Regions from separate parts of the Geobacillus sp. G4 genome, predicted to be linked through region 1. Evidence: predicted binding sites of a transcription regulator. Region 1 holds the regulator's gene; each other region holds the start of a gene.

Region 1 (7,916 bases):
GCCGCCCCGAGTGCAAAGCTTCACGTTCAATTTGACTACTGCCCAGCGGCAAAAAGAAAAAGAACACCGGGATTACTCCCAGTGTTCTTTGTTTCGCTAGGCGGATTACATCATGCCGCCCATATCCGGCATGTTGTTGTTGCCTTTGTTTTCTTCCGGTTTGTCGGCAACGACCGCTTCTGTCGTCAAGACCATTGCGGCGACAGATGCAGCGTTTTGCAGCGCCGAACGAGTGACTTTCGTCGGGTCAACGATACCAGCTTCGATCATGTCGACCCATTCACCTGTTGCCGCATTGAAGCCGATGCCCGGTTTTTCGTTTTTCAGGCGCTCAACGATGATCGAGCCTTCCAGACCAGCGTTTTGCGCGATTTGACGAACCGGTTCTTCGATCGCGCGCAATACGATTTTCACACCGGTTGCTTCATCGCCTTCCGCTTCGATGGCAGCGACTTTGTTGTAGATGTTCATGAGAGCCGTGCCACCGCCGGCGACAATGCCTTCTTCAACAGCCGCACGAGTCGAGTTGAGCGCGTCTTCGATGCGCAGTTTGCGTTCTTTCAATTCTGTTTCTGTTGCCGCACCGACTTTGATGACCGCTACGCCGCCAGCCAATTTCGCCAAGCGTTCTTGCAGTTTTTCGCGATCGAATTCGGACGTCGTTTCTTCAAGCTGCGCACGGATTTGGTTGATGCGCGCTTTGATGCGCTCCGAATCGCCAGCGCCTTCGACGATCGTCGTCGTTTCTTTCGTGACAACAACTTTCGCCGCACGACCAAGCGACGCGATCGTCGTCGATTTTAATTCACGGCCAAGCTCTTCCGAGATCACTTCGCCGCCTGTCAAAATCGCAATGTCTTCGAGCATCGCTTTGCGGCGATCGCCGAAGCCAGGCGCTTTGACAGCAACCGCATTGAACGTGCCGCGCAGTTTGTTGACAACAAGCGTCGCCAATGCTTCGCCTTCAACATCTTCCGCAATGATCAGGAGCGGACGGCCTTGTTGGACGACTTGTTCTAAGACCGGCAACAGTTCTTGAATGCTCGATACTTTTTTGTCCGTGATGAGGATGTACGGATTTTCAAGGACAGCTTCCATTTTTTCCGTATCCGTAATCATGTACGGTGAAACGTAACCGCGGTCGAATTGCATCCCTTCGACAACGTCGAGTTCCGTCGTGAAGCCTTTCGACTCTTCAAGCGTGATAACGCCATCATTGCCAACGCGTTCCATCGCTTCAGCGATCAATTGGCCGACTTCTTCGTCAGCAGCCGAGATCGCAGCAACTTGGGCGATCGACTCTTTTCCTTTAATCGGTTTGGAGATGGCTTTCAATTCTTCAACCGCAACAGCAACCGCTTTTTCGATACCGCGACGGATGCCCATCGGGTTGGCACCAGCTGCTACGTTTTTCAAGCCTTCGCGGATCATCGCTTGAGCCAATACCGTAGCGGTTGTTGTACCGTCCCCAGCGATGTCGTTCGTTTTGCTGGCGACTTCAGCGACCAATTTCGCGCCCATGTTTTCAAACGGATCTTCGAGCTCGATTTCTTTCGCGATCGTTACCCCGTCATTCGTGATGAGCGGCGAACCGAATTTTTTCTCCAATACGACGTTGCGGCCTTTCGGACCTAATGTGACTTTCACTGCGTCTGCAAGTTTGTCCACCCCGCGCAACATCGCACGGCGCGCTTCTTCACTGAACTTGATTTGTTTTGCCATACCCCGTTACCTCCTTATGAAATTGTTGGACTGCGTGCCACAAGTTAAGTATCCGATTAAGTACCCAGTATGTTTTCGGAATGTTTATGTGATGAACGCATATATTAGCGGATGACAGCCAAAATATCGCTTTCGCGCAAAATTAAGTATTCTTTGCCGTCGTATTTCACTTCTGTGCCCGCATATTTCGAGAAGATAATGCGGTCGCCAACTTCGACTTCCGGCGCGATGCGTTGGCCGTTATCGAGCACGCGGCCTGCACCGACAGCAACAACGCGGCCTTCTTGCGGTTTTTCTTTCGCCGTATCCGGCAGAACGATACCGCTAGCCGTTTTTTCTTCTGTTTCCACGACTTCAATGACAATACGATCGCCTAATGGCTTCAACACGGGGAACAACCTCCTTAACGATAGTTTTCACCGTTCTTATTAGCACTCATCACTATTGAGTGCTAACACACTTATAATATTAATGAACTTCTTTCAGTTTTGCAAGTAGGAAATGCAAAAAAATAACTGTTTTTCTCTCCTAAAGAAGAAAGAGCAAAAGGAGCCGGTTGTTTTGCCTCTACTCCCCATCCGCGCGGAGCCCGTTTTCATTATTTCACATTCCTCGGACTGATAAACGGCTCCGGTTAATTTTTTTTACGGCGGTCAGGTGGGATGCGAGGATGCAGTTTTCTTACTATTTTCGCCATACATGTGCTACAATACGGATATAATTTGAAATAAAAGGGGTAGAGGGTTTGAAACGCAACCACTGGTACGTCATCATCACGTATATCGTCATGCAGCTGTCCGCCTTTGTCGGCGTGCCGCTTCTTCGCGCCCTCGGCGTCGGCCAAGGAACGGAAAGCCGCCTCGAAGCCGCCAAACTGGCTTCCGGGTATTGGGCGGTCATCAGCTTTCTGCTTGCGTTCGTCGTGATTTTATGGCTGCTCCGCGGTGACCGCAACGAACGAATGATGCGGCGGCTGCCGCTTGCTTCCTCGTGGATGTGGGCGGTCTTGGGCGTCTTTTTGGCGCTCGCGGCCCAAAGCATCGCCGCCAACATCGAATGGCGGCTGCTCGGCATCAAACCAGGGTCGGAAAATACAAGGCAAATCATCGATATCATCCGCCTGACGCCGCTGTTGGTCGTCGTCACCTCCGTCATCGGCCCGATTTTGGAAGAGCTCATCTTCCGCAAAATCATTTTCGGCTCGCTTTATGAAAAATACAACTTTTGGCTTGCTGCGCTTGTCAGTTCGCTTTTGTTTGCCATTGTCCATATGGAGCCGGAACATTTGCTTCTGTACACATCCATGGGGATGGTATTCGCGTTTTTATACGCAAAAACCGGACGCATTTTCGTACCGATTTTCGCCCATGTCGCCATGAATACGTTCGTCGTCGTCATGCAGACGCTATTGGCCGACGAGATTGAGAAAATGATGCGCCAGTCCGAGCTGCCGCTCGCCGTTTGGAGGGTTTGGCTATGATGCGAAACCCTCGGCTGTTTTCGCTTCTGTATTTCGTCTTAGGCTCAATGTTTACGTATTTGGCCATCGAAAGTGCTCATGAAACGGTTTGGAACGTCTCCACCATCGCTTTAGCGGCGCTCGCTGCCTTTGATTTCGGCACCGCCCTTCGCCTTCTTTTCGCCTCAAAACGCTGACCCCCTTCCCGTGATTCGCGCGGGAAGGGACCAGAACATCAATCCCATGACGGCGATCATATCGTGAAAATGGAAACAAAAAAACAAGAGGCCGGCCTCAAAACCCTGTTTTGCGGCTTTTGAGACAGCCCCTTCGTTTGGCCCGGCCTTGCTCGCTTTCCTCTCAATGTTTTTCGTCCCGCCTCACTCATTGCCTTCCTGCTCGACTGCTCGCTGCGCTTTCCGATAGCCGATGCGCGCCACCCAAATGCTTCCTTCATACAAAATGGTGAGCGGAATCATGACGATCACTTGCGACAACACATCCGGCGGCGTAATGACCGCCGCTAAAATAAGCAGCGCTAAATACGCATACTTGCGGATGCGAACAAGAAGCTGCGGCGTAATAAGCCCTAAGCGGGTAAAAAACAGCACAACAATCGGAAGCTGAAATACGATGCCAAACGGCAGCACGAGCTGAAGCAAAAACTGAAAATATTCATTAATGCCGATCATTTGTTGAACCCCTAGTTGGTCAGCCAGCTGGCTCATAAATCGAACGACAAACGGAAACAAGACGAAATAAGCGAAGCTGACGCCTGCTAAAAAAAGAACGATCGACGCCGGGATATAGCTTAACGTCACTTTCCGCTCTTTTTCATACAGACCGGGGCTGACAAACGCCCAAATTTGATACAACAGCACCGGAGCCGACAGCACAGCTGCGATGACAAAGGCAAACTGAAAATACACTTTAATCGGATCGGTGAGGCGGAAGGCGTTCATGGTCAAATGCTTCGCCTCGGCCGTTCGCTGCAAATACAAAATGACATCATCGACAAAAAAGAAACTAACGACAAGCGCCGCAGCAAAAAAGATGAGCACGATGATGAGCCGTTTTCGCAGTTCACCCAGATGCTCATACACCGACATTTCTTTGTCATTCATTGTTTCTCCATCCTGCCTTGTCATCGGTCGGTTTTCGTTTCTTCGTCATCAGCGAGCCCTTTTGTGGCGTCTTTAAACTCGCGAAGCGACTGGCCGAACGACCGCCCTAATTCCGGCAGCTTTTTCGTGCCAAACAGCAACAAAATTGCAGCAACGAGCAACAAATATTTCATGTGTTGTTCTCTCCTTTTACGATGGCGATGGATAGTTTTTCAAAAAATAGACGAGCGACTGCAGCTCAATGGCTAAATCGATATGATGGACGCGAATATGGTTCGGCACGTTCAACCGCGCCGGAGTAAAGTTTAAAATGCCTTTAATTCCTTGGACGACAAGGCGGTCGGTCAGCGCTTGAGCCGCGGCGGCCGGCACGGTTAAAATGGCGACCGGGATGTTTTCGTGAAGCCGCTCCTCCAACTCATCGAGATGATAGACCGGCACCCCGCCGACTGTCGTTCCTACTTTCCGCTCATCGACATCAAACGCCATCACGATTTTCGTATTGTTGTTTTTCGAAAAATTATAGTTTAAAAAGGCGGTGCCTAAATTGCCGACGCCAAACAAGGCGACTTCGGTCACCTCATCCTCTTCAAGCGTCCGGCGGAAAAACGACAACAAATAATTGACATTATACCCGTATCCCTTTTTACCAAGCGCGCCAAAATAGGAGAAATCGCGGCGGATCGTCGCCGGATCGACTTTCACCGCCTCGCTCAACTCGGCAGAGGAGACGCGTTGCTTGCCGGAAGCGTGCAAGTTTTTCAAAAACCGATAGTAAAGCGGCAGCCGTTTGGCGGTTGCCTGCGGAATTTTCGGTTGTTCGTTGCTCATGATCTCATCCCCTAGCTAATCGGTTTTCCGTCGGTAATGGCCAGACTTCCCGCCCGTTTTTTCGACCAAATACGTCGGACCGATGACCATTCCTTTATCAAGCGCCTTGCACATATCGTACACCGTCAACGCACAGACCGAAGCGGCCGTCAGCGCTTCCATTTCCACTCCTGTGCTCCCTTTCGTTTTCACCGTTGCCGTGATGACGAGCTTATGCGCTTCTCCATCGTTTTCCCAAGCAAAAGCAATGTCCACACCCTTTAACATAAGCGGGTGACACATTGGAATAAGGTCAGCTGTCTTCTTCGCCGCCATCACCCCCGCCACTTGAGCGACGGCGAGCACATCCCCTTTCTCGATCGCATTGCTCGTCATTTTTTCGTAAATTTCCCGGCTGACAGTCACGCTCGTTTGCGCCACAGCCACTCGCACAGTATCTTCTTTGTGCGTAATATCAACCATTTTCGCGCGCCCTTGTTCATTGAAATGAGTGAACGATGACAATACAATCTCCTCCATTTATACACTATACACGATTTTTCATCATTCGTCTTTGACCGTTTTCGCGACTTACGTTAAACTATTCGCGAGGTGAAATGACATGATCATTTTGCAAGTGCACGGGCTCACGAAATATTTCGGCGCTGACCTTATTTTATCGAATATAAAACTAGAAATACAGTCCCGCGACCGAATTGCCCTTGTCGGCCGCAACGGAGCGGGAAAATCGACATTGTTGAAAATCATCGCCGGTGAACTCTCTTTCGACAGCGGCAAAATCATCAAACCAAACCATATCAAAATCGGCTATTTGGCGCAAAACAGCGGGCTCGACTCGCCGCGTTCCATTTGGGACGAAATGCTTGAGGTATTCACCCCGCTTCTAGGACTCGAAAAACAGCTCGCCGAACTCAGCATGCAACTCGGCGACCCAGACGTACTCGCCGATCCAGCTCGCTATGAAAAAACGCTGAAAACGTATGACGAGCTGCAAGAACAATACAAAGAACAAGGCGGCTACCAATACGAAGCCGATATCCGCTCCGTTTTGCACGGGCTGCAGTTTTCCTCATATGATTATAAAACAACGCCGATCTCGTCGTTAAGCGGCGGACAGCGGACGCGTCTTGCCCTTGGGAAATTGCTGTTGTCCAAGCCGGATTTATTGATTTTGGACGAGCCGACGAACCATTTGGATCTTGAGACGCTCTCTTGGCTGGAGCAGTACTTGCAAGCCTATCCCGGTGCCGTCCTGGTTGTTTCCCACGACCGCTACTTTTTAGACAAAATCGTCACTGACGTATACGAACTGTCGAATGCCACGCTCAAACACTATGCCGGCAACTACAGCCGCTATTTGGAGTTGCGGGCCGAGCAATACGAACAAGAGTTAAGACGGTACGAGAAACAGCAAGAAGAAATCGCCCGACTCCAAGACTTCATCCAGCGCAACATCGCCCGTGCCTCGACGGCCAAACGGGCGCAAAGCCGGCGAAAGCAACTGGAAAAAATAGAACGGCTCGAACGGCCTGTCGGCGATGAAAAATCAGCCTCCTTTTCGTTCTCGATCGATCGACCGAGCGGCTATGAAGTGCTCACCGCTGAAGACATAGCCGTTGGCTATGGCGACGGTGCACCCATCATCCGCCAAATCAGCTTCCGCATCACGCGCGGCGAAAGCGTCGCCCTAGTCGGGCCGAACGGCATCGGCAAGTCGACATTGCTGAAGGCGATCGCCCGAAAACTCCCTATCCAAACAGGAGAGCTCCGCTACGGCGCAAACGTCCAAATCGGCTATTACGATCAAGACCAAGCTGATTTGTCATCGAACAAACGGGTGCTTGACGAGCTGTGGGACGCCTACCCCGAAAAGACAGAAAAAGAAATTCGCACCGTGCTCGGCAACTTCCTGTTTTCCGGCGATGACGTTTTAAAACCGGTCTCCGCTTTAAGCGGCGGGGAGAAAGCACGCCTTTCGCTCGCCAAGCTGATGTTGCAAAAAGCAAATGTCCTTCTTTTGGACGAACCGACAAACCATCTAGACCTCGACAGCAAAGAAGTGCTCGAGCAAGCGCTCATCGACTACCCGGGAACGATTTTGTTCGTTTCCCACGACCGCTATTTCATCAACCGAATCGCAACAAAGGTGTTTGAACTTTCCAGCGGAGGCCTAACGGAATACTTAGGCGACTATGATTACTACATCGCCAAAAAAGAAGAAATACGCGAACTGGCACTCCTGAACGTCCGCCCGACAGAAACGGCAAGTGATTCTGCCAAAACGACATACGAGCAAGAAAAAGAGGAAAAAAAACGACGGCGCCAGCGCCAACGCCGCTTGGATGAAATCGAAGCCGAGATTGCAACGCTTGAAGCACAAATCGCTGAGATCGAGCAGCAACTTTGTGATCCATCCGTTTACGGCGACTATGAGACGATGCAACGATTGACGCAAGAAAACGACGAGCGAAAGCAGCGAGTCGAAATGTTATTGGCCGAATGGGAACAGCTTTATACTTCACTATAACCGACAACCCGCCTCTAGTTTCGGCGGGTTGTTCTTTAGTTAGTCACATTATCCACAAAAGAATCCACAATTTCCACCATGGAATATAAGTTATTCACCAACTTTTCCACATTATCCACAAAAAACATCTTCCTTGTTACACAAAAATCGCTGTGTATTGTCTTTCTTATGTTGATAGTGTTTTACCGCTTTTTCCACATTGCCCACAGATTTGTGGATAAAAATATACACAAACTTTTTCACATGAAAATAA
Region 2 (7,916 bases), on a different contig from region 1:
AGTTTATAAATCCTTCCATCCATTCGCTTGACTTGATTCCATACGGTCACTTCCGGGTAAAGTCCGTGCTCGATCACGGTCAATCGCGCCAAATGATGGAGGGCTTGCACCATATGGTTGTATGAGTCGAGCCAATGCTTGGCGGCAAACAGCGCCTTGCCCTCTGTATAATGGCGGATCAGTTTGGCAAACTCGAGTCCCATTTTCAATCGCCGTTCTTTAGGCGGGAATTGCTCAAGGCGCTGGCGCAACTGCTGAACATAGCCGTTTCGGTCAAACACGACCGTTCCGTTGAACACCCAGTCGACCGCCTTTCGATGTGACCCGAGAACAAGCCATTCATTTAACTGCCGTTCACTGACTGCATAAAGCACCGCCTTTTTCTCGTTTAGTGAATACTGTCTGAGAAGCATAGGCTCGCTTTGCGGGTCGACAATGACGAGCAGCACGACATCAAACGTATCCGTTGTTGCTGCATGGCAAGCCGTTTTTTCAATCATTAAAATTCCGTGCGTGTTGCAGCGGTTTGCCCATTCGTGACAGATGGGATGCAGCAATTCTTTCATACCTCGCGTCCGTTGCAGAAAGCCGGCCGCGATATCCGGGCGGACAAATCCCTCAGATATCCCAACATATCGATTGACAGACAACCATACGTTCCTATTTTGAGCCGGCTGTTTTTTCTGCAACGTTTTTTCCTCCCTTCCACCATCATCAATCATCACATTGCGTTTGTGCAGATGTTCAAACAATGCTGTCAACGCCTGTTTCATTTCAGAAAGACCAGAATGCTTGCATCCATGAAGCTGTCGTTTGTTGCCGTCATTCGTTATTCGACAAAAAACGAGGAATTCCTTTCTTTAAAACGTCGATTTTGTTGATTTCTTCTTCGCGATGGGACCCCGTTTTATGGTATAGTGGTCTATGTAGGAGGGACTGTGATGAGCATCAAATATTCGAGCAAAATCAACAAAATTCGCACTTTCGCCTTAAGCTTGATTTTTATCGGTGTCATTGTCATGTATCTTGGGCTGTTTTTTCGTACGTCCCCGGTCATCATGACGTTGTTTATGTTGTTTGGGATGTTGTTTCTTGTCGCCAGTGGCATTGTATATTTTTGGATCGGCACACTCTCGACGAGAGCCGTCCAAGTTGTTTGCCCGTCGTGCGGCAAAGTGACAAAAATGCTCGGACGCGTCGATTTATGTATGTTTTGCCGTGAACCGTTGACGTTAGACCGCGAACTGGAAGGAAAAGAGTTTGACGAAAAGTACAACAAAAAAAGAAAAAGCTGATAGCCGCCTTGTGCTATCAGCTTTTTTAATGCGAATGCGCCGGCGCCCCGCTTTTTTGACAGTCAGGGCAGACTCCGTACACTTCCATGCGATGATGGTCGACCTTAAAGCCGGTGACGTGAGCGGCAAGCTGCTCGACTTCATCAAGCGCTGGATAGTGGAAATCGACAATTTTGCCGCACTCTTCACAGATGACGTGATAATGATTGGAAGTGACGAAGTCAAACCGGCTTGACGAATCGCCGTACGTCAGCTCTTTGACAAGCCCGATTTCCTTAAAGACGCGCAAGTTATTGTAGACGGTAGCTACACTCATGTTTGGGAATTTCCCTTCCAGCGCTTTGTATATTTCATCAGCCGTCGGATGGGACATCGAGCTGATCAAATACTCCAATATCGCATGACGCTGCGGCGTGATGCGTATGCCAGTCTTTTTCAGCATGTCAAGCGCTTCCTTCAGTTGCTCGTTGTCAGACACCGTCATGCACCTCACTCTCTGTGCAAAGGTGAAAAAAATTATCACTTTATAATATTTATAATTAGTCTACAAAGAATACATGCCATTTGTCAATATAGATGCCATTAATATATGGGCTCAGACGCCATTTTAACAAAAAAAGGAGGCGGAAATTGTTTCCGCCTCTTATGTCATTCATTTGAGGAGGTTACTATGTATCATACGCCAAACGATGTACATTGTCTGGACGCTTACCTAGATGACGCTAGTCGGGCGACTTCCGCAAGCGCCTCATCGACATGCCCCTTCACTTTCACCCTGCGCCATTCTTGGACCAACGTTCCGTCGGGGGCGATAATGAATGTCGAGCGATCAATGCCCATATATTCCTTGCCGAAATTTTTCTTTTTCTTCCATACCCCATACAGCTCGGCCACTTCATGCCGCTCATCAGAAAGAAGCAAAAATGGCAACTCATATTTTTCGATAAACGCCTCATGCCGCTTCATTGGGTCGGTGCTCACTCCTAAAATGACGGCGTTCAACTCAGCGAACTGCGCATGGCGATCGCGAAAGTCGCACGCTTCGGCTGTGCACCCCGGGGTCATGTCTTTTGGATAAAAGTAAAGCACCACATACCGGCCGCGAAAATCAGACAGCGAAACCATTTTCCCATTGCTTGCCGGCAAGGTGAAATCTGGAGCTGGCTGGCCAATGGCAATCGTCATGTCGTTCCCCCCGTCTTCTTCGTTTTCTTTTAGCGTAGCGAAGACGAAGGGAAATTGCAACTCATATCAGCGATGATCCCAGTCAAACACGGTGCGCGTCACGATGACAGCGGGCATAATGTAGCCGAGCAGCGCTTCGGCAATGGCGATCCACCGCCCGACGCCGATCGGAGTGACATCACCGTATCCGACCGACAAAAGCGTCATACCGCTTAAATACAAGCTGTCTTCAAGCAGCGACAAACGATCTTTCGATGCGCTATTTGGGGATGGGGTAAACACAGCATGGCCGTTTACTTGCAAAATCATATAAATCATGGCAAAACCGAGCAACATCGTTAAATACCATTGGACGAGAACCCATAAGCTATCGAGTGACAGGCGATGCGTCGCTTGCACGCGCACTGTCCAAAGCGAGGTGATGCTGCCGAGCAGTACGGCGGCAACAATGCCAAGGAAGGCGTAATCCATCACGTTCCCCCCATTTTTGTCCGTCGTTCATATATACGCGGACAACCGGGCGATTATACCGCATGACCCTCCGCACCCTGCTTGAATCGGCAGCACTCCTGTATTCCACCGGATCGCCCGACCCATTTGACAAGCCAGCGTCCCGTCAGACGAAGCCAATCGTTGCGCTTTACTGAGCAAAATAGCGCGCCAATACACCTTTTAACGTCGCAGCACTACGGTGGAACCATTTTTTCTCCTCCTCGTCAAGTTCAATTTCAATCACTTCGCGGATGCCATTTCGGTTGATCACAGCAGGCACACCGATGTAGACATCGCGTTCGCCGTATGGGCCGTCCAAGTAAGCGGAAACGGTCAAAATGGCATTTTCATGATGCAAAATGGCGCGCGTCACGCGGGCAAGCCCCATAGCAATCCCGTAGTACGTCGCTCCTTTTTTCTCAATAATTTGGTAGGCGGCATCGCGCACATTGACAAAAATGCGCTCGAGCTCTTTTTGCGCTTCTTCCCCTTTGGACTCGACCAGCTTGCGGATCGGCACGCCGCCGATATCAGCCTGGCTCCAGACCGGGAGTTCAGTGTCGCCATGTTCGCCGATAATATAGGCGTGCACGTTCGTCGGGGCGACGGCGAAATAGTCGCCCAACAAGAAGCGGAACCGCGCCGTGTCCAAAATCGTGCCCGATCCGATTACTCGCTCTTGCGGCAGGCCGCTGAATTTCCACGTCGCGTACGTTAAAATGTCGACCGGATTGGTGGCGACGAGAAACAGTCCTTGAAATCCGGATGCCATGACCGACTCAACGATCGAGCGGAAAATGGCAATGTTTTTGTCCACAAGATCAAGCCGCGTCTCGCCCGGTTTTTGGTTGGCGCCGGCGCAAATGACAACCAAATCGGCATCGCGGCAATCATCGTAATCGCCGTGCCAAATGTCAGCCGGCTTCGGCGCAAATACTTTCCCATGGTTGAAGTCCATCGCATCGCCCTCAGCCTTGTTTTCATTTGCATCGATGAGCACGATCTCATCGGCAATCCCTTGATTCATTAAGGCAAACGCATAACTGGCGCCGACAAACCCGGTGCCGACGACCGCTACCCGATTTCCTCTCCCGTTTTTCATCACTATTCACCTCTTCTTCCTTTTTGTGAATATATTCACATTTTATTTTACGCCACAACATGCTAACGATACAGACAAGGTTGTGTCGATTGCTTGACCATTGTTTGTCATTTTGATGGCAAATGAACAAAAACGGGCGGGGCGCCTAGCTCCCCGTCCCGCGATATCGTCTCACCCCGGCGTTCCAAAGCATGACCGAAACGGTGAAGCAAACCATGCCGACCACTGGGGTGAAAAAGGCATAACTGTACCATTCCTTTTTATCAAGAAAATAAGCAGCTGGATAAACGCCGACAAAGGCAAACGGCAGCACCCACGTTAAAATATAGCGGATGACGCGATGATAAATATCGATCGGGTAGCGGCCATAGCTGCTGATGTTGTACATCATCGGCATGATGGATGTGCGGGCGTCGGCAAAAAAACTGATCGTCGCCAGTGAAATGAAAATGCCGGCATAAATCAATGCACCGCCAATGACAAACAAAATAAACACGAAGACATCATACCAATGAAATGAAAGAGACAAGCGGCTGCCGGCATACAGCATAATGATCAGCCCGGGCACAGCGCCAAGCAACGATTCGAGCTCCATCCGCTCCAAAACAATTTGAAACAGGCTGTTTAGCGGGCGCGTCAACACGCGATCCATTTCCCCCTGCACAATATATCGTTCATTAAAATCCCAAAGGTTAAAAAAGGCGCCAAATACGGCATATGGAACAAGAAAAAAACCGTAAATAAACAAAATCTCATCGCGCGACCAGCCGTGAAGCATCGTCGTATGGCCGAACACAACCAGCAAAAATACCAAGTTGACCGCCTGAGCCATAAAGTCAGACAGCCACTCCACGAACAAATCGGCTCGATATTGCAGCTTTGTCTTCATATATTGCGCCATGTATTGAAAAAAAACCGATACGTAAAACAACGTTTACCCCCCTTGCACAACAAGACGCTTTTTCGCCGCTCTCCATAACCATCCAATCGGAAAAAGCAATACGATGCACCACGTTGCCTGCAGAAGCAGGCCATCACGGACAGCAGCACCTTTAAAACTTTCTGTCATGATCATGCTTGGGATGTAGCTGATGGCTTGAAACGGGAAATACATCATCGCCCGTTGCGCCCAATCAGGATAAAAGGAAAGCGGCAAAATGAGCCCAGAAAACAAGTCGATGATAAACCGCTTCGCCCTAAGCAACCCTTCATTTCGGAACGTAAAGAACGTCACAACCCCCGCAAGCAAGTTCAGCTCCGAAAAAATGATAAAGCTGAATAGAAGCGACAAGCCGAAAGACAGCCACGTTTTGGCGTGTCCCGGAAACTGAAGCGGCAAAAAAAGCGATACGACCAAAAGCCCAGGCAGCGATAAAAAGAAAAGGCGAAACAGCCCTTCGCCAAGCCCTTGCACAGCTTTCATCCCTAAATAGCTGTACGGGCGGATCAGTTCAATCGCTACTTTTCCATCGCGGATTTCCATGGCGATTTCACGGTCAAGGTTGTTAAAATAAAACGCCCGCGCCAGCCAGGAAATGGCGACATACGTCGTCATTTGCCCAAGCGACATCCCTTGCATCGATGATTTGCCGCCATAAATAGCCGACCAAAGGAAGTAATACGCTGCGATGTTAATGGCGTAAATCAAAATGCCAGTGTAATAGTTTGTCCGGTAGGCGAGCATCATTAAAAAGCGGATGCGGACCATTTCGACATACTTACCCATGAACCGCACCTTCCTCATAAATATTGCGGATGATCTCCTCCGTCGGCACTTCGTGAATATGGATGTCATTTAACGCACAACGGGCAGCGACGCGACTGACAACTTCCGGCACGCCTCCTGATGGAACGTGCGAGACCCAAACGTTTGGCTGTTCACCTTTTTTCCAAACAACATCCAACCCTTCAGTCAACTGCTGCAAAAAAGCGGCCGTCACCGCTTCGGCAAACGTAAAGGCGACCCGTTTTCCTTGGCCCCATCTTTCTTTCAGGCGCTCAAGCGACCCGTCGTAAATGATTTTCCCTTCATCGAGCATAATGACCCGCTCGCAAAGCGCTTCAATGTCTGACATATCGTGCGTCGTCAGCAGGATCGTCGTGCCATACCGTTCATTCAATTGCTTTAAAAACTGGCGGATGTTGAGTTTGACAAGCACATCAAGGCCGATCGTCGGTTCATCCAAAAACAACAGCGGCGGGTTGTGAATGAGCGCGGCGGCAAGCTCACAGCGCATCCGCTGGCCAAGCGACAGCTTGCGCACCGGCTTATCAAGCAGCGGGCCGATCTCAAGCATGTCAATCACCTCGGCCATATGGCGGCGATATTGCTCGTCCGAGACGCGGTACACTTTTTTCAACAGCCGGAACGACTCTTGAACAGCGATGTCCCACCATAATTGCGAACGCTGGCCGAACACGACGCCGATCGTGCGCACGAATTTTTCCCGCTCTTTATGGGGATTCATCCCGTTGACGACAATGCGCCCAGACGTTGGCGTTAAAATGCCGGTCAACATTTTGATCGTCGTGGATTTGCCGGCGCCGTTTTCGCCGATATAGCCGACGATTTCCCCTTGCTTAACAGCAAACGAAATGTCATCAACCGCTCGAACGAGCGTATAACGGCGCGTCCATAAATCGCGAAACGCTCCGACAAGGCCGGAGCGGCTTTTGTGCACTTTAAATTCTTTGCGCAAATGTTCTACTTCAATCGCGTTCATCGTTCTCCTCCTGACCTCTCCTTGGCGTCAAAGGAAAAAGGCGGCTTGCGCCCTTCTCCTATGTTGCATTATACATGAATCGCCGCCATTTTCATCTTTTTTGTTTTCCAGTCTGTTGACGCCATTGCGTTAGGCGCCGCCTCCGATTTGGAAAGAACGGCAAAATGCTTTTGTCCTAAATCAATGCCCACTCGCCGATCGACCGTCGGCAACAGTTGGATGTCAGTTCCGCCCATACGGAAACAAACGATTTCCTGTCGGATTTTTTCGAATCGGCACGTCAATGATGGGAGAAACCGATCCGTCTCCCGCTTTACACCTATAGCATTGAAGTTTGAGTCTTCTCGGTTTACTATATAAAGAGGCAGTCAGCGGAAACAGGAGGATCAAACAATGCAGTGGACCAAATCAGAACAATTATATGAAGAAGCGCTCCAGCACATTGTTGGTGGAGTGAACAGCCCGTCCCGCTCATACAAAGCGGTCGGCGGCGGTGCGCCAGTCGTGATGGAGCGGGCGCAAGGAGCCTACTTTTGGGATGTGGATGGAAACAAGTACATCGACTACTTGGCCGCCTACGGACCGATCATCGCCGGGCACGCCCATCCACACATCGCGGAAGCCATCCGCCGCGCCGCCGAGACCGGTGTGTTGTACGGCACGCCAACGCCGCATGAGATCACGTTTGCCAAAATGTTAAAAGAGGCGATCCCGTCGCTCGAGAAAGTGCGGTTTGTCAACTCGGGAACAGAGGCGGTGATGACCACGATCCGCGTCGCCCGCGCCTACACCGGACGAAGCAAAATCGTCAAATTCGAAGGCTGCTACCATGGCCATTCGGACCTTGTGCTCGTCGCCGCCGGCTCGGGGCCATCGACGTTGGGGACGCCGGACTCAGCCGGCGTGCCGCCGAGCATCGCCCAAGAAGTCATTACCGTGCCATACAACGATGTCGAATCGTTCCGCGAAGCGATGAACGTTTGGGGCGAGCAAGTCGCAGCGGTCCTCGTCGAGCCGATCGTCGGCAACTTCGGCATCGTCCTGCCAAAACCGGGCTTTTTAGAAGCGATCAATGAGATTGCCCACAAGGAAGGGGCGCTCGTCATTTACGACGAAGTG
Region 3 (7,916 bases), on a different contig from region 1:
GCCGTTGACGCCGAGCCATTGGCCGATCATGCTGCCGGCGACAAGGACGACAAGCGCCCAAAAGAGCAGATCGACGAGCAGCCCTTGCTTTTTCGGCTCTTGCCCGCCGACAAGCGGGGCGATGAAAATCCCCATACCAAGCCAAGCGGTGGCAATCCAAAAAATCGCCAGCTGCAAATGATACCCTTTGGCGATGTTAAACGGCAATAGGTCATGGATCCATTTGATGCCAAAGAAGCTGTCCGGTTCCGTATAGTAGTGGGCGAGCAGCGCCCCGAACATCGTTTGGACGAAAAAGAGCGCCGATACAACGACGAAATATTTGCCCGCTTTCACTTGCGACGGAGTCAGCGGCTGCCGCCGCAAATCGATGACTGGAAACTTCCCTTCTGCATACGCTTCTTGCATGCTTAACTGATAGCGGTGGAACACATACAAAATGATCCCGATGAACAAAATCAAAATCGTGACGCTCGCGCCGCTCCACCATACCGCGGAAAACGACATCGTATTGCCGGCGTCCTCATAGTACGGCCAGTTGTTCGTATAGGTGATGTGGTCGCCAAGTCTTGGCGTGCTTGACAGCCAAGCGGTCCAGAAGAAAAAGTCGGCAATTTGCTTGATTTGGTCGCCGTCCGCGACCCAAGCACGGCCTGATTTTGGCATGTCGCTTTCTTTGATCAATCCTTTTTTCAATCCCCAACCATCGCCATTGGTGAACACGTCGCGGTAATAGTCGCGCACTTTTTCCAACCCGTATACTTGCGCATCTGTCAGGACGAGAACATCCGTAACCGGGTTGTAGCGATTTTTTCGCATTTCCTTGATGACTTGTTCGCGGATGATCGTTTTCTCATCGGCGGTTAAATCGGCAAACGGTTTGTGATACCGCTCTTTTGCTTTGTAATCTTGCATGCCTTCCGTATAAATTTTCAACGCTTCCGCCGTATAGTCCGGCCCCATATACGACCCATGCCCAAGCACGGTTCCGTAATCCATCAGCCCGTATTTTTGGAAGACGGCCTGCCCGCCGATGATCGTTTCTTTCGTCATCAACACTTGGCCGTCTTCACTGCGCACTTCCTTCGGCCTCGGCGCCATTTCTTTAAAAATCCAATATCCGCCGACAAGCAGGACGGTAAAGCTGATCACAATAGTGAAAATGAGAATCGATTTGAGAAAACTGTTGGTCGTTTGCCGCCCCGGCCGCATGTTGGGGCGAACGGATCGATGAACTTCCATATGAGCCAACCTCCTTCTCGTTTGTTCGCCCCCATTGTAGCGCGCTGATCGTTCGGCGGTTTGTGAGCCGGGGCAAATGTCCGTTATGATTTATATCACAGCTTTATGGCGTGAGAATGTATACAATGAAGGCAGAAAAGGCCAAACGGCGCGGATGTTCAAAAAGAGAAAAGCATCGATGCTCTGTTGACAGCCGCCACACTTTTGTCACATTTCCAAAGGAGAGAACGCCATGGCGAACCATTGGATGAAAGACCGCTTAAAAGCTGTTCCGTTGTTTCGTGAACTGTCCGATTACGAGCTTGATTCGCTGGTTGCCATTTCCCACGTGCGCGTTTACAAGCCGCGGACGTTTGTCTTTATGCAAGGCGACCCGCTCGAGCGAGTCTATTTCATTCATTCCGGCACGGTAAAAATTTATAAAACGGACTTCAGCGGGAAAGAACAAATCGTTTCGATTTTGCAGACGGGAGAAATGTTTCCGCATGCCGGCTTTTTCTTAAAAGGCACCTATCCGGCCCACGCCGAAGTGGTCGAGGAAGCGACATTGATCGCGATCCCGATCCACGATTTCGAACAAGTGCTGATGGCGAGCCCTGAACTTTGCATAAAACTGTTTCGCGTCATGGGCGAAAAAATCGTCGACTTGCAAAACCGGCTCGAAGCGCAAGTGCTCCATAATACGTACGAACAAATCGTGTTGCTTTTGTTGCGGCTGACGCGCACGAACGCCGTCAAACAAGGGAAGTGGCACCGTCTCACCGCCCATGTGACAAACCGCGAGCTGGCCAACATGATCGGCACCGCCCGGGAAACGGTGAGCCGCACGTTGAGCCAACTGAAACGGAAAGGGCTGATTGACGTCGACGAACACGGCTTTTATTTGATTGACCGCGAAGGGCTCGAACAAGAAATCTTTTTCTAACTCCTTTTTCCCCATCGTCCGGCACCGGTCGGGATGCGCAATGGAGCTGATGGGGTTTCCTTTCAAACATTTCGGCAAGCCCATCTTTCTGGAACATGCTATTCCGCCCTTTCAAACGAAAACGAAACCTTTTTTCCAAAGTGGAATATGTCATGTTTCGGCCGAAAGATGTGAGCTATATCACAACATTCCACAGTGAAAATGATTATCATGATAGTCAAAAAGGAGGGAAAGCGCATGGGTGTGACGATTGAACTCGATGTGCGCGAAGATTTGCGGCAGAAACGTGAGCCGTTTGAAAAAATTATGAACGCCATCAAGCCGCTGCAGCCGGGCGATACGTTCATTTTACACGCCCCGTTCAAGCCGCTGCCGTTGTTTCCGATTATGAAAGCGAAAGGATTTACGTACGAGGCCGAACAAATCGAGAAAAAACATTGGAGAGTAACGTTTGTCAAACAGGGGGGATGACCGATGATCCTCGATAACCGCGGACTCGAGCCGCCGCAGCCAATGATGCGGACGCTCGCTGCCCTCGCTAAGCTGAATCCTGGGGAGACGCTGACGATCATTAACGATCGCCGCCCGATGTTTTTGTACGAGCAGCTTGACGAGCTTGGCTACCGGCACGAGACGGTCGCACGCGAAGACGGCAGTTTTGAAATCCGCATTACGAAAGGATGAGCAACGTGTTTCCTACTCGCACGGGGACGGAAACAGACGTCCGTCTTCCGTTCTCGTTTATCATGTTCGCCGTGTTGGCGTTCGCCGCGTCGCAGCTTATGTTGCTTGGAGCGATTCCCTCACTTAGCAGCGGCGCGTTCCGGCTGCCGTTCGTGTGGGCGGCGGCCCACCTGGCGTTGCTTGGCTTTGCATTGATGACGGCCATGGGGGCGATGTACCAGCTCGTTCCGGTCGCCTTTTTGACGCCGATTTGGAGCGAGCGGCTCGGTTTTTGGCAGTTTGCGATCACCGCTCTCGGCATCGTCGCCTTTGCCGCCAGTTTAGCGTTTACGCCAAACCAGGCGTTTCTCCCTGGCTTGCTTCTGCTGTTCGGCATCGTGCTGTTTGTCTGGCAAATGGCGATGACATTAAAACAACAAAAAAACAAAACGATCATGACGCTGTTTGTCGCGACTTCCTTGTTGTTTTTGCTGCTGACGGGCGCCGCCGGAGGGCTGCTTGCCTTTCACTTTTTCGCCGCCACAGGCGCCAACAGTCATGAAACGGTGTTCGGCTTGCATGTGCTGTTCGGGCTGTGCGGCTGGTTCACACTGCTCATCATAGGCTTTTCGTACAAAATGGCGCCGATGTTCTCGCTCGCCCACGGCTTTTCGCTGCGGCCGGCGCGTTACGTCTATGCGCTGTACATCAGCGGGATTGCGGTGGCGTTCGCCAGCTTATTCTTGCGAAGCCACGCATGGCTTGCAGCCGGTGCAGCCTTGCTCATGAGCGGATTCGTTGTTTTCGCCTGGCATATCCGCGCCATTTTGCAAAAGCGGATGAAAAAAACGCTTGACCGCCCGTTCCGCTTTTCGCTTTCGGCCATCGTCATCGGCCTTGTGCTGCACGTTGCCGCCTTTGTCGCCATCGTCGTCGGCAGCGGACGGCTGCTTGGCATCATTGTTTATCTATTCATTGTCGGCTGGATTCTCTTCAGCATCGTCGGCTATTTGTTCAAAATCGTGCCGTTTTTATGGTGGACGCATCGCTACAGCGAAAAAGTCGGCCAACAAAACGTGCCGACGTTAAAACAAATGATGAATGAGCGAGCCGTCACCGTCCAATGCCGCCTATGGCTCATCGCCCTCGCGCTGGCGGCCGTTGCGCTTGCTGTCGCGAGCGTGCCGCTGTTCGCCATCACTCAAGTGCTGTTGGCTGGATTAAGCGTTGCCTTTGCCGGAACGATTTTAACGGTCTTCCGAAAATAAACGAATGAGGAGGAAAAGAACGATGGATGTCCGCGAACTTGCCATTCAACAGCTGAAAACGGTCCTTGATCCGGAGCTCGGCATTAACGTCGTCGATTTAGGGTTGATTTATGACTTAAAAATCGAAGATGGGCATATCAATGTCCTGATGACGCTCACGACCCCCGGCTGCCCGCTTCACGACTCGATCGCCGGCGGCGTCAAACGGGCGCTTGAGCACATTGACGGCATCCGTGACGTGCGCGTCCAAGTGACATGGAACCCGCCATGGACGCCCGAGCGGATGAGCGAAGAAGCGCTCCGGCAGCTTGGGCATTTTTCTTGAAACACTCCACTTTTTCCATCCCCTTTTCGCCGTTCGCCCGTGTTGGGCGGGCGGTTGTTTCATTGTTCTGCAACTGCTGAACACTCCCCGCCCTTTATTTTTGTATCATAATAGAAAAAACGAGAGCCATCGCTTGGCTATTTAAAGGAAAAACGAATCGAGGCCGCGAATCATATACCAAGAGGTGAGAGCGATGTTTGCCAAAATCGACGAGCTGAAACAACGGTTGGATGCGTTGCGCCCTTTGCCTCCAGGGTTGGTGAAAAACTTGCGGGAATCATTTCGGATCGAATGGACGTACCATTCGAACGCCATCGAAGGCAATACGTTAACCTTGCTGGAAACAAAGCTAGTCATAGAAGAAGGGATTACCATTGGCGGGAAACGGCTTAAGGAACATTTGGAAGCTATTAACCATGCGGAGGCGATTGACTTTATTGAAGAGTTAGTCGCAAACAAAGAACATTTGACTGAGCACGTGTTGAAACAGGTCCATTATTTAGTATTAAAGAGCATTGACAATGAAAATGCCGGGAAATATCGAACATACAATGTGCGCATTTCCGGCAGCTCGTACACCCCCCCTCACTTTTTGCATATACAAGATGAAATGAATCAATTGTTTTCTTGGTATGAAACGAATCAACATGCTCTTCATCCAATCGAACTGGCGGCTCGTTTCCATTTTCAGCTCGTATACATTCATCCATTTGCTGACGGAAACGGACGAACCGCCCGCTTAATGATGAATTTCATTTTAATGCAGCATGGCTATCCGCCCGCTATTGTGAAAGCAAACCCGGAACAGCGCCGGAAGTATTACGAAGCGTTGGAAAAAGCGAGCGTCAAAGGTGAGGTCACTCCGTTCATTCAACTGATCGCCGCATGTGTCGAAGAAAGCTTGCGCCATTACTTGTACGCTTTAGGGATGGAGGATTAACAACAGAGCGCAAACAAAACGACACGGAACAACGGGCATTTCCGTGTCGTTTGTTTTTCTCCTCCATGAGACCCGCCTCCGGTTGGCGTTTGATCGGCTATTCAAGCAACACGTTCCACAACCATGCCATCAAAGGAACGATGACAAAAAAGGCGAAGGCGATGTATCCGACATATCGAATCCACCGGGGAAATCCTCGCCAATCGAGGGCTTCCCGCTTCATCGCCCCTCCCGCGGCGATCCGATCCAACTCTTCGGCCGGCGAAAACACCCGGTCATCCATCCGTTGAATCTCTTCTGTCCGTTGCGTTTCATGCCTCTCTTCTTTTCGAGATCCCTTCATGACGCCCCTCTTCCCCACGATTTTCATGAACAGACCAAAACGATGGTTCCATCCAACAGCCGCTATCCCCAAACATTCAACCTAATCAGCTGTGATGTTTTCCTCTTCATTATACCGTCTCTCATCGTCAGAAAGCACCCATATTTTCCACGCATTTCATGAGAGAGGACAAATGCACTTCTTCTAAGTGGGACGATGTATCTCGCTGCCCGCAGCCCCGTCTCATTCCTTCACCCGCAATAGGCGCATGCTGTTGAGTGTCACTAGCAGCGTCGCGCCCATATCGGCGAACACCGCGAGCCAAAGGGTGAGCCAGCCCGGGACGGCGGCCACGAGTGCCAGCACTTTAAGCCCTAAGGCGACGGCGATGTTTTGCCGGATGACGGCAAGCGTTCGGCGCCCAAGGTGGACGGTGTACGGCAACTGGCGCAAATCGTCGGCCATGAGCACAACATCGGCTGTTTCCAAGGCGGCATCCGTCCCCGCCCCGCCCATCGCCACACCAATATCGGCCGCGGCCAAGGCAGGGGCGTCATTCACCCCGTCGCCGACCATGGCGGTCATGCCGCAACGTTCTTTCAGCTCGCGGATCGCCGCCAGCTTCTGTTCCGGAAGGAGCTCGGCGCGAATATCGGATACGCCCGCTTGACGGCCGATGGCCTGTGCGGTTTGCTCGTGGTCGCCCGTCACCATCACCACTTCCGCCACCCCAAGGCGCCGCAGCGCGGCGACCGTTTCCGGGGCGGACGGCCGCAGTTGATCGGCCGCGGCGACAAGCCCCAACAGCCGATCGGCCGTGCCGACGGCCATCACGGTTTTTCCTTCGTCCCGAAAGGCAGAGATTTGCTTTTCCGCTTCATCGGGCAACTTCCCGATCCAACTGGTAAACAAAGCGGGGCTGCCGATATAGTACGTGTTCCCCGCAATCACCGCCTTCACTCCTTGGCCGGTGAGCGATTGAAACTCCTCGACGGCCACATCAAGAAACGGTGCTCCCTCTTCTTCCGCTTTGCGGACGATGGCAGAAGCCAAAGGGTGCTGCGACCGTTTTTCGATGGCGGCGGCGATGGCCAACAGCTGCTCACGTGTTCCTTCATACACGACGACATCGGTCACGGCTGGTTTCCCTTTCGTCAACGTCCCGGTTTTATCAAAGGCAACGGCACGCAGCCGGCCGATTTGTTCGAGATGCACGCCGCCTTTGATGAGCACGCCGCGCCGAGCCGCGTTTCCGATGGCCGTCACAATCGCCACCGGGGTGGAGATGACGAGCGCGCACGGGCAGCCGATGACAAGAACGGCAAGACCGCGGTAAATCCAATCAAGCCACTCCCCGCCCATCACGAGCGGCGGAACGATGGCGATCAGAAGCGCGGTCACGATAATAAACGGCGTATAATAGCGAGCAAACCGGTCGACGAACGCTTGCGACGGCGCCCGCTCCGCTTGCGCCTCTTCTACAAGATCAATCATTTTCGCCAATGTCGTTTCATCCGCCCGCTTTGTCACTTCAACTTCGAGGAATCCTTCTCCATTCAGCGTCCCGGCAAACACTGCATCCCCCACTGCTTTTTCCACCGGCAGACTTTCGCCGGTGATCGCCGCTTCATTCACTGTGGAGGCGCCGCTTATGACAATGCCGTCCAAAGCGATTTTTCCACCCGGCTTGACGATCATGACATCCCCGACGCGAACGTCTTCGACCGGAACGGTCACCTCCTCCGCACCGCGCCGAATCGTCGCTGCAGCGGGCGCCATCTCCATCAACGAGGCGATCGACCGCCGTGCTCGATCCATCGAGTAGCTCTCGAGCGCTTCGCTGATGGCAAATAAAATGACAACGACTGCTCCCTCTTGCCATTCGCCGATCGCCGCCGCACCGAGAATAGCGATCGTCATTAATGTTTTCATATCAAACTGCCAGCGGGCCAGATTCCGGAGCCCCGTCCAGAACAGGGAGTAGCCGCCGATCACGATCGCCGCCAAATACATCGCAATCGCCAGCATCCCCTTGTCCGCCGCATCGGCCGCAATGCCAATCAGAAGCAATACAGCAGAGACAAGGACGTTCCTGTTCTCTTTCTTCTTCCAAAACGGCTCCCGCCGGATGGTGCGCTCGCGTTCTTCACGAATTTTCAGGCGTTCAAACGCTCCCGCTTGTTCAAGCTCATCAATCGTCGCCTCGCCCCAAACGGTGAGCTTGGCGGCGC
Region 4 (7,916 bases), on a different contig from region 1:
ATCCGCAACCGATGCCGTCTAGATCGCTGTCAGTGAATAATTTGATCATGGGGTCCCACCTTTTTGTCACAAACTTTTTTGCAACCACGTTTTCAAGAGCGGCAACAGCCGATCCGGCAACTCGCTCACATGCGGAACAAAGACGCGGAAGCGACCATAGATGTTTTCAATCGTCCGCCGCGTTGACTCATCGTCGGCCCCGTGGCCTAAAAAGAGATTGACGACCTCAATGCCGCGGCGGCGCGCTTCGGCGACTGCTTCGTGCGTATCGATGATGCCGTTTTGTTCATATCCGTACGCGGCGGGTTCGCCGTCAGAGAAGACGAGCAGCACTTTTTGTGCTTCCGGGCGCTTGAGGAGCTGTTCGGTCATCCAGCGAATCGCCAATCCATCGCGATTATCTTCATGCGGCTCGAGCTGCAGGATCGCCGGGCCGCTCGACGGCTCAAGCGAGCGATGGAATGAGACCGCCATCTGCAAATAGTTCGGCTGACGCGAAGCGGCTGCTTCGTTCGCATCTTCCCAAAATCCGACAATTTGGTGCGGCACGCGCAACGTTTTCAGCACCTCATGGCAAAGAACGAGCCCGGTTTTCGTCTCTTCCATTTTGTCATGCATCGAAGCCGAGCAATCGACAAGCAGGCCGAAGACTGCATCAAACCGCCGCGTCGGCTCGCCTTTTTTGTAAAACAAGCGCGGCCGCTCATCAGTGAAAAACGACACCAATTGTTTGCGCAGCCGACCGACGGGCAAGTTCGTGCGCCAAGCGGAGCGCTTGTGTTCAAGCCATTGTTCCATGATGCGCACAAGCCGTTTTCGGTACGGCGCCACCGCCGCCTGTTTGGCGCGGTATTGCTCAAGATGCGCGAGGTTTGGCGACGAAGGAAGAAGCACAAGATCGGCTTGGCGGTTGGCCTCGCCATACGGCGCACTGTTTCCAGCCGGCGGCTGTTCGCTGAAGGATGCTTGCGCTTCCAGGCCATACTCGTTTCGCGCCGTCGGCCGAGACGTTCCTTTCACGACGGCCAGCGCCTGATCACCGTCTTCACCCGGCCTCGCCTTATCGCTGATGATCTCGGTGCGGCTGCCTCGTTCGAGCTCAAAGCGGAGAAAGCTTCCACCCGCCCGGCTCGTTTCCCGATGCCACGTTGGCAGCACTTGCCGCTTGGCCTCTCCATCGGCCTCTTGAAGGGCATCGCGGTTTTCCAATGGGTTGGTCCGTTTGAGATCTTGAAGCGTCATCGTTTTCTCGTCCGCATCATCCTCAACGATTGGCAGCGATGTATAGGCATTGACCATATCATGAGGCAGCACGTCCTTCATCAGTTCCACAACGGCGAACGCCCAGTCCGCCACCTCGGCTGTCGAGGAAGCATCAAAAAATTGCGGCCATAACGTTTCAAGGCGCGCCTGCACCGCTTCATCCGCCATCGGAGCCAGCGGCGCATCATCAAGCGGCGAATCGGCCGTGAGCCGCAAATACATCCCCGCCAAAAACTGATCAGCCCAAGCGCCGCGCGTTCGATTCGCTTGCCATTGCTGAGTGAAGTAGCGGCGGTACAAGCGGCGGCGCGTGCGGAACCATCGCTTCATCCCGGGACGTTCCCGCTCACAGACGGCTTCCAAGCGAAGATCTTCAGCGAATGTAAACAGCTGTTTGGAAAGCTTGGAGAGCGGTCGGGATTCCACCGCATGTCGGAAGGCGCGAACCGCCAATCGGTCGGTGTGCCGATACGTGCCGATGATGCGCAAGCCGACGTCGCTTTTCATTGCCGTTTCCCGCTCCAATGGTGGATACCCATCCCAAAAATGGCTGACGTAAACGACCGGCTTGACACAATGCACGCCGGAATGGGCGGCGAACTGGATGGCAACGTCGCGGCGGCGCATGAGCGTTTGGGCGAGGTCAGAAAGCTGCATGACCAAACTCGAGTCGACCGTTCGGTCATTGAACATCATAAACCGCTCCATGCCGAGCCTCCTATTCGTCAAACCACGTTTCAGCGATGTTGCGCACTGCGGCCCGTTCCCGTTCATCGTCGAGCTTATCGACGATGCTTCGTTCAATGGCCCGCAATGGCGGCATGTACGCCGCCAAATCGCACGCATCCAACAAAGCGCGCACCGAAGCCGCTTCCTCGGCGATTTGTCCGTTTCGCACCTGCACAAGCAGATCAGCCGACAGGGCGACGAAACGATCGATCAACGTTTCATCCGTTAATGTAGTTTGCGCCAACAATACCGATTTTAATGTTTCTCCTTGCACATACGGCACATTGATGACGACAAACCGGTTTTTGAGCGCCTCATTGAGCGGTACGGTGCCAATATAGCCTTCATTGATCGCGGCGATGACGCCAAATGTCGGTTTCGCCTGCACGAGATCGCCGGTGAGCGGATTCGTGAGCCGCCGCCGGTAGTCAAGGACGCTGTTTAAAATCGGCAGCGTCTCTGGTTTCGCCATATTAATTTCGTCAATATATAGCAAATGCCCTTTTGTCATCGCCTGGATGACTGGTCCGGGCACGTACTCGATCACCGCCTGGCTGTTTTTGTGCACGATCGTCTTAAAACCGAGCAATGCTTCGGCGTCTAAGTCCACGGAACAGTTGATGCTGTGCATCGGTTGACCAAACAAAGCGGACAACGTTTCAGCAAGCCGCGTTTTTCCCGATCCGGTCGGGCCTTTTAAGAGCACGTTTTTCCCAAGCGCGAGCGCAATGGCGGCATCGTGCACGATCGCCTCATCTGCCGCCTTGTACCCGCCCGCTCCAATCAACGCGCGATCCGGATCGCGGCGGAACAGTTCTTTTCGCTTTTCCATTTCTTTCGTGACCGTCAACGGCCATGTTCCCATCTTCTGACTTCCTCTCTGTGGCGATCTTCCCCTCTCATTCTACTAGATCGCCCGGCGGGACGCAAAACAAAAGAACTAGACCATAAATATATTATGTAAATATAACAAAGAAAAAACGAGGCGCTCTCAACCGAAGTTGTCCTCAATCGCCTTGCGAATGAGCGCCGCGCACCGATCAAGCTCCGCTTTGAGCTGGCGTTTGTACAGCTTCGCCTTTTCCTGTCCGCCCTCGGCGAACCGATAGTAAACGACTTCTTGGTACTTCATTCCCTCTTTTTTCTGTTTCACTTGTTTTAAAATGCCGTCTTCGATCAAATCGTGCAGCGCCTTATACACTTCGGAGTGGTTCGGCCGGTAGCCGAACGGCTTGAACTCTTGGCGCAATACATCAAGCAGCTTCAGCCCGTAGAGCCGCTCCTGTTCGGTGAGCGTAATCAAATACAATTTTAAAAACGCACGTTGTTTTAACAGAAAACCGCTGGGCGTCCGTTTTTCTCCCATAGGCTTTTTCCCTCCTTCCCTACGGATGAAATTTCGCTCTTTGGGCGGCCAAATCCTGCTTGTCTTCATTATACCATGCGGGAAAGGAAAAATCCTCTCCCGCTTGGGTTCAATAAAACACGATCGTTTTGTTTCCGTGGATGATGACCCGGTCTTCCAAATGCCACCGAAGCGCCCGGGCGAGCACCGTTTTTTCGATCAGTCGGCCGATCCGCTTTAAGTCGTCCGGATGGTGGCGGTGGTCCACGCGGGCGACGTCCTGCTCAATGATCGGCCCTTCATCCAAATCGTCGGTGACGTAGTGCGATGTGGCGCCGATCAATTTGACGCCGCGCTCATACGCCCGCTCATACGGACGCGCGCCAATAAAGGCGGGCAAAAATGAGTGGTGGATGTTGATGATCCGTCCCGAGAATTCAGCGACAAACGCCGGCGACAAAATTTGCATGTAGCGGGCAAGCACGATGGTGTCGATCTGATAGTCGCGAAGCAGACGGATTTGTTCGGCTTCGGCGTCCGCTTTCGTTTCTTTCGTCACCGGAATATGCACATAAGGGATGCCAAATGACTCGACCGTCTCGCGCAAGTCGGGGTGGTTGCTGATGACAAGGGCGATGTCGGCGATCAGCTCTCCCGCCTGCCATTGCCAAAGAAGTTCAAGCAGACAATGCTCGGCTTTGGAGACAAAAATCGCGATTCGCCGAATGTCGTTGTGCAGCCGAAGCTGCCAACGCATCTCAAATTCAGCAGCGATCGGGGCAAACGCCGCTTCGATCTCTTCTTTTCGCTCGGCGATGTTTGGACAGTCGAACTCCAAGCGGAGAAAAAACGTCCCTCCCTCAGGATCGGTCGAATATTGGCTCGATTCAACGATATTCGCCCCTTGTTCGTACAGAAACGACGTCACTGCCGCGACGATGCCCGGGCGATCTGGGCAGGAGATAAGGATTCGAGCGCGCTGCTCGTAACCTTGCAAAAATGATTGCCAGCGATGTTGGCGAAATGTCGTCATGCGTTGTCTCTCCCTTTTCTTGCTTTTCTTGCAATTCATCATACAAAAAATTCATGAACTTGCCAACAGGGAAGATAACAAAAGAGGGTGTCCCAAAAGGATCGGGACACCCTTTCTTATTACCGTATATAGGTATAAAACAATCATTAAGAAACAATATGTTGTGTTTTGTTAAGAAAAATGACCCTTTTGGGTCATCCCCCTGGCAAGCGAAAAACCTCTCTCAGTCTTTCGTCAAATCGCCGGCCGGGCCGAAAAATTCGTAATGGATGTGCTCCTCTGGCACACTCCATTGTTTTAGGGCACGATAGACGGTTTTCATAAACGGCATCGGGCCGCAGAAATAAAAGTCTGCGTCTTTCGTCGGGATCACGGATTGCATCCATGCGAGGTCGATCCGCCCTTCTTTGCCAAAATGTGGATGGCGGCGATCCTCGTCGGATGGCGACTCGTAACAAATACGGTAAGAAAATGACGGGCGTTCCGCCAACATCCGAAGCTCCTTATCAAACGCGTGCACGCGGCCATTCAAAGCAGCATGCAAAAACGCCGCTGGGCGGGTCGGTTGGCGGATGGCCAACGTATGCGCCATGCTCAAAAGCGGAGTGATGCCGACGCCGCCGCTGATGAACACAACCGGCGTCGTTTTGGACAAATCAAGCGTAAAATCGCCGGCTGGAGCGCTAAGCTCGAGCACGTCGCCCTCTTGGACATGATCATGCAAATAGTTGGAAACAATGCCGGCCGGCTTGTCCGCTGTAGCTGCTTCCCGTTTGACGCTGATGCGGTAATACCCTTTTCCAGGTGCATCCGATAAGCTGTATTGGCGAATATGCGTATACGTCTCGCCCGGAATCGACAGTTTGACGCTCACGTATTGACCCGGCAAATAATCACTGATGGCCTTGCCGTCTTCCGGCTCCAAATAAAACGAAGTAATGACGCCGCTTTCTTTCACCTTTTTCACGACGACAAATCGGCGAAAGTCACGCCAGCCTCCGTGTTTGGCCGCTGCCTCATCGTAGAGCTCTTTTTCCACTTGAATGAAAACGGACGCAATGGCTTCATATGCTTCCGCCCAAGCCGTGATCACTTCGTCGGTGGCGGCGTCGCCGAGCACGTCTTTGATCGCCAGCAACAAATGCTTTCCGACGATCGGGTATTGTTCTGGTTTGATTCCTAAGCTGCGGTGTTTATGGCCGATTTGCCGCACAACCGGCAAAATAGCATCAAGCTGGTCGATATAGCGCGCTGCCGCATACACGGCTGCGGCCAAGGCGCGTTGCTGCCGCCCTTGCTTTTGGTTGGCGTGGTTGAAAATATGGAGCAGTTCCGGATGATTGGAAAACATGAGTTCATAAAACCGCTTCGTAATTTGTTCGCCATGTGTTTCCAAGACAGGCACCGTTGATTTCACAATTTCAATCGTTTTTGGATGCAATTTCGTTGTCGTTGTCATGATTTCATCCCCTTGTAAAACATGTATTTTTAATACATCTTTTATTCAACCATGAGCACTGCGAAAAAACAATATTTCAAATACATCTTTAATAAATTGTTCACAATTCTCCGTTCGAATCAGGTGTGGTACAATGGGATCAAGAATGTCGCTTAAAGGTTGTGAATCACGATGCAGTTGACGAACTATACGGAATACGCCTTGCGCGTCCTCTTGTTTTTAGGCGCGCTTGATGAAGAAGAAAAAACGAACATCAAAGACATTGCCGCTGCCTTTTCCATTTCAGAGCATCATTTAAGCAAAATCGTCTATGAGCTTGGCAAACTCGGCTACATTGAAACGATCCGTGGGCGCAACGGTGGAATCCGCCTTGCGAAACGCCCCGCGGAGATTGTCATCGGCGCGGTTGTTCGCGAAACGGAGGAAAACTTGTCGCTTGTCGAGTGTTTTGCCGCCCACGGCAATGAGTGCGTCTTAACGCCGGTATGTCGGCTTCGCTTCGCACTTCACGAGGCGTTAGAGGCGTTTTTGCGTGTGCTGGATGCGTATACGCTCGCCGATTTGCTTGAAGACCGAGCGTCGCTTCGTTCTTTATTGAAAGAGCGGCGCGGTTGAGAAAACTTTCTGGCTATAAGCTGGAGAGTTTTTTGGCGTTTGGCAGGCACACGATCACTAAGCATCGCTCTACGGAAGGAAGACGCGGGATGATGCGAAACCGATGGCGGCCTTTGCGCGGGATGTGGCGGCAAGAACGATCATCAGTTGGAAAAACGAAACCAGTCGTCAAACATGGGCGGCGGGATGAATACGTCCGGCACCGGCCGACCACATCCCCTTTGTTTGCCACAAGACGAAGAATATATTAAGATTAGAAAGGTGTGAAAACATCTGCATGACTAAAGGAGGTCACAATGAAACACGAAGGAAGCGCTTTGCCACCTTACTTGCATATGGACAATGGAGAGCTTTGGCTCACCGAAGATGATCGCGACAACTTAAAAATCAGCTATCGAATCAAAGAGGTGATTTTTGCCGAGCCGTCCGAGTACCAGCATGTGATGATTTTGGATTCGTACGATTTTGGCCGCATGCTCGTACTCGATGGCGTCGTGCAAACGACCTCGATTGACGGCCATATTTATAACGAAATGATTTCGCACGTGCCGCTGCAGTTTCATCCGGAAGCGAAGCGGGTGCTCATCATCGGCGGCGGCGACTGCGGCGCAGCTCGTGAGACGGCGAAATACGCTCATCTTGAAGCCATCGATATGGTGGAAATCGACGAAAAAGTCGTCCGGGCGTGCAAAGAGCATTTGCCAGCCGTCTCCGGCAACTTATCGGATCCGCGCGTGCGGTTTGTTTATGATGATGGCGTCGTGTTTGTGCAAGAGAAAGAAAACGTCTACGACGTCATTATGATCGACTCGTCTGACCCAGTCGGCCCGGCGGAAGCCTTGTTTTCACCGGAGTTTTACGCCAACGTCCATCGCGCGTTGAAAGCAGACGGGCTGATGGTCTGCCAAAGCCAGTCGCCGATTTTCCACTTGGATATTTTGAAACGGACGTACCGCAATATTCGCGAACTGTTCCCGCATGTGCTTGTGTACACCGCGGTGGTGCCGACGTATCCAGGCGGACTGTGGAGCTTTACGATCGGCTCGAAACGGCCGCTCGATTTTCCGGCGCAGACAACCATTCCAAACGACACGAAATACGTCAATGATGCGGTCTTTCGTCAATGTTTCGCCTTGCCCGAGTTTTTGCGCTCGGCGCTTGAGGTGGAATAACGGCTTGGCATGGAAAAAGCTGTCCCTGCTTTGTGAGGGGACAGCTTTTTTTGTGTCATTTGAGTGATCTTTCTATTATTCCACCCGCTTTCTTGTTTCATTGCGCCGGTGGGTTGTGGGTCAGTGCCCGCTTAGCAAGCCATTGAAACGTCAAGTCATCCGCCGGCGGGTTGTGCAATCCAGCACGGACGTCACGGTAATGCCGCTGAAGCGGATTGTCAGCAAACAAGCTTTGTCCGCCGACAATGCGCATCGCCCAATCGACGACTTCAAGCGCGGTATTGGTGGCGACCAATTTGG

The links. The regulator Rex, encoded in region 1, represses fermentation and respiration genes when NADH is low (regulators of the CRP and FNR family bind a similar motif). The targets are predictions, from matches to a motif close to TTGTGAAATATTTCACAA.
Region 2: a site for Rex is predicted at 4,098-4,115, ahead of ABS784_RS10930 (L-lactate dehydrogenase). Genes of this name have one in related genera too.
Region 3: a site for Rex is predicted at 2,336-2,353, ahead of ABS784_RS06870 (DUF2249 domain-containing protein). Genes of this name have one in related genera too.
Region 4: a site for Rex is predicted at 5,918-5,935, ahead of nsrR (nitric oxide-sensing transcriptional repressor NsrR). Genes of this name have one in related genera too.

The regions. Positions count from the first base shown of each region.
Region 1 is NZ_JBEPJY010000025.1:10,331-18,246, forward strand. It holds gene groL (chaperonin GroEL) at 106-1,722, opposite strand; gene groES (co-chaperone GroES) at 1,827-2,111, opposite strand; gene ABS784_RS15825 (CPBP family intramembrane glutamic endopeptidase) at 2,468-3,202, shown strand; gene ABS784_RS15830 (YdiK family protein) at 3,199-3,378, shown strand; gene tatC (twin-arginine translocase subunit TatC) at 3,562-4,305, opposite strand; gene tatA (twin-arginine translocase TatA/TatE family subunit) at 4,326-4,478, opposite strand; gene ABS784_RS15845 (redox-sensing transcriptional repressor Rex) at 4,495-5,136, opposite strand; gene moaC (cyclic pyranopterin monophosphate synthase MoaC) at 5,152-5,640, opposite strand; gene ABS784_RS15855 (ABC-F family ATP-binding cassette domain-containing protein) at 5,738-7,663, shown strand.
Region 2 is NZ_JBEPJY010000007.1:206,716-214,631, reverse strand. It holds gene ABS784_RS10955 (nucleotidyltransferase-like protein) at 1-566, opposite strand, end outside; gene ABS784_RS10950 (YgzB family protein) at 942-1,295, shown strand; gene perR (peroxide-responsive transcriptional repressor PerR) at 1,321-1,779, opposite strand; gene bcp (thioredoxin-dependent thiol peroxidase) at 2,004-2,480, opposite strand; gene ABS784_RS10935 (potassium channel family protein) at 2,547-2,951, opposite strand; gene ABS784_RS10930 (L-lactate dehydrogenase) at 3,121-4,074, opposite strand; gene ABS784_RS10925 (ABC transporter permease) at 4,220-5,005, opposite strand; gene ABS784_RS10920 (ABC transporter permease) at 5,009-5,800, opposite strand; gene ABS784_RS10915 (ABC transporter ATP-binding protein) at 5,793-6,797, opposite strand; gene ABS784_RS10910 (hypothetical protein) at 6,866-7,033, opposite strand; gene ABS784_RS10905 (glutamate-1-semialdehyde 2,1-aminomutase) at 7,191-7,916, shown strand, end outside.
Region 3 is NZ_JBEPJY010000004.1:156,951-164,866, reverse strand. It holds gene ABS784_RS06880 (nitric-oxide reductase large subunit) at 1-1,242, opposite strand, end outside; gene ABS784_RS06875 (Crp/Fnr family transcriptional regulator) at 1,475-2,167, shown strand; gene ABS784_RS06870 (DUF2249 domain-containing protein) at 2,405-2,638, shown strand; gene ABS784_RS06865 (DUF2249 domain-containing protein) at 2,642-2,851, shown strand; gene ABS784_RS06860 (membrane protein) at 2,848-4,098, shown strand; gene ABS784_RS06855 (metal-sulfur cluster assembly factor) at 4,121-4,423, shown strand; gene ABS784_RS06850 (Fic family protein) at 4,617-5,363, shown strand; gene ABS784_RS06845 (hypothetical protein) at 5,461-5,706, opposite strand; gene ABS784_RS06840 (heavy metal translocating P-type ATPase) at 5,929-7,916, opposite strand, start outside.
Region 4 is NZ_JBEPJY010000023.1:3,079-10,994, forward strand. It holds gene ABS784_RS15565 (DHH family phosphoesterase) at 1-49, opposite strand, end outside; gene ABS784_RS15570 (nitric oxide reductase activation protein NorD) at 67-1,971, opposite strand; gene ABS784_RS15575 (ATP-binding protein) at 1,982-2,824, opposite strand; gene ABS784_RS15580 (replication termination protein) at 2,984-3,358, opposite strand; gene purU (formyltetrahydrofolate deformylase) at 3,468-4,370, opposite strand; gene hmpA (NO-inducible flavohemoprotein) at 4,594-5,829, opposite strand; gene nsrR (nitric oxide-sensing transcriptional repressor NsrR) at 6,001-6,444, shown strand; gene speE (polyamine aminopropyltransferase) at 6,741-7,616, shown strand; gene ABS784_RS15605 (acyl-CoA dehydrogenase family protein) at 7,714-7,916, opposite strand, start outside.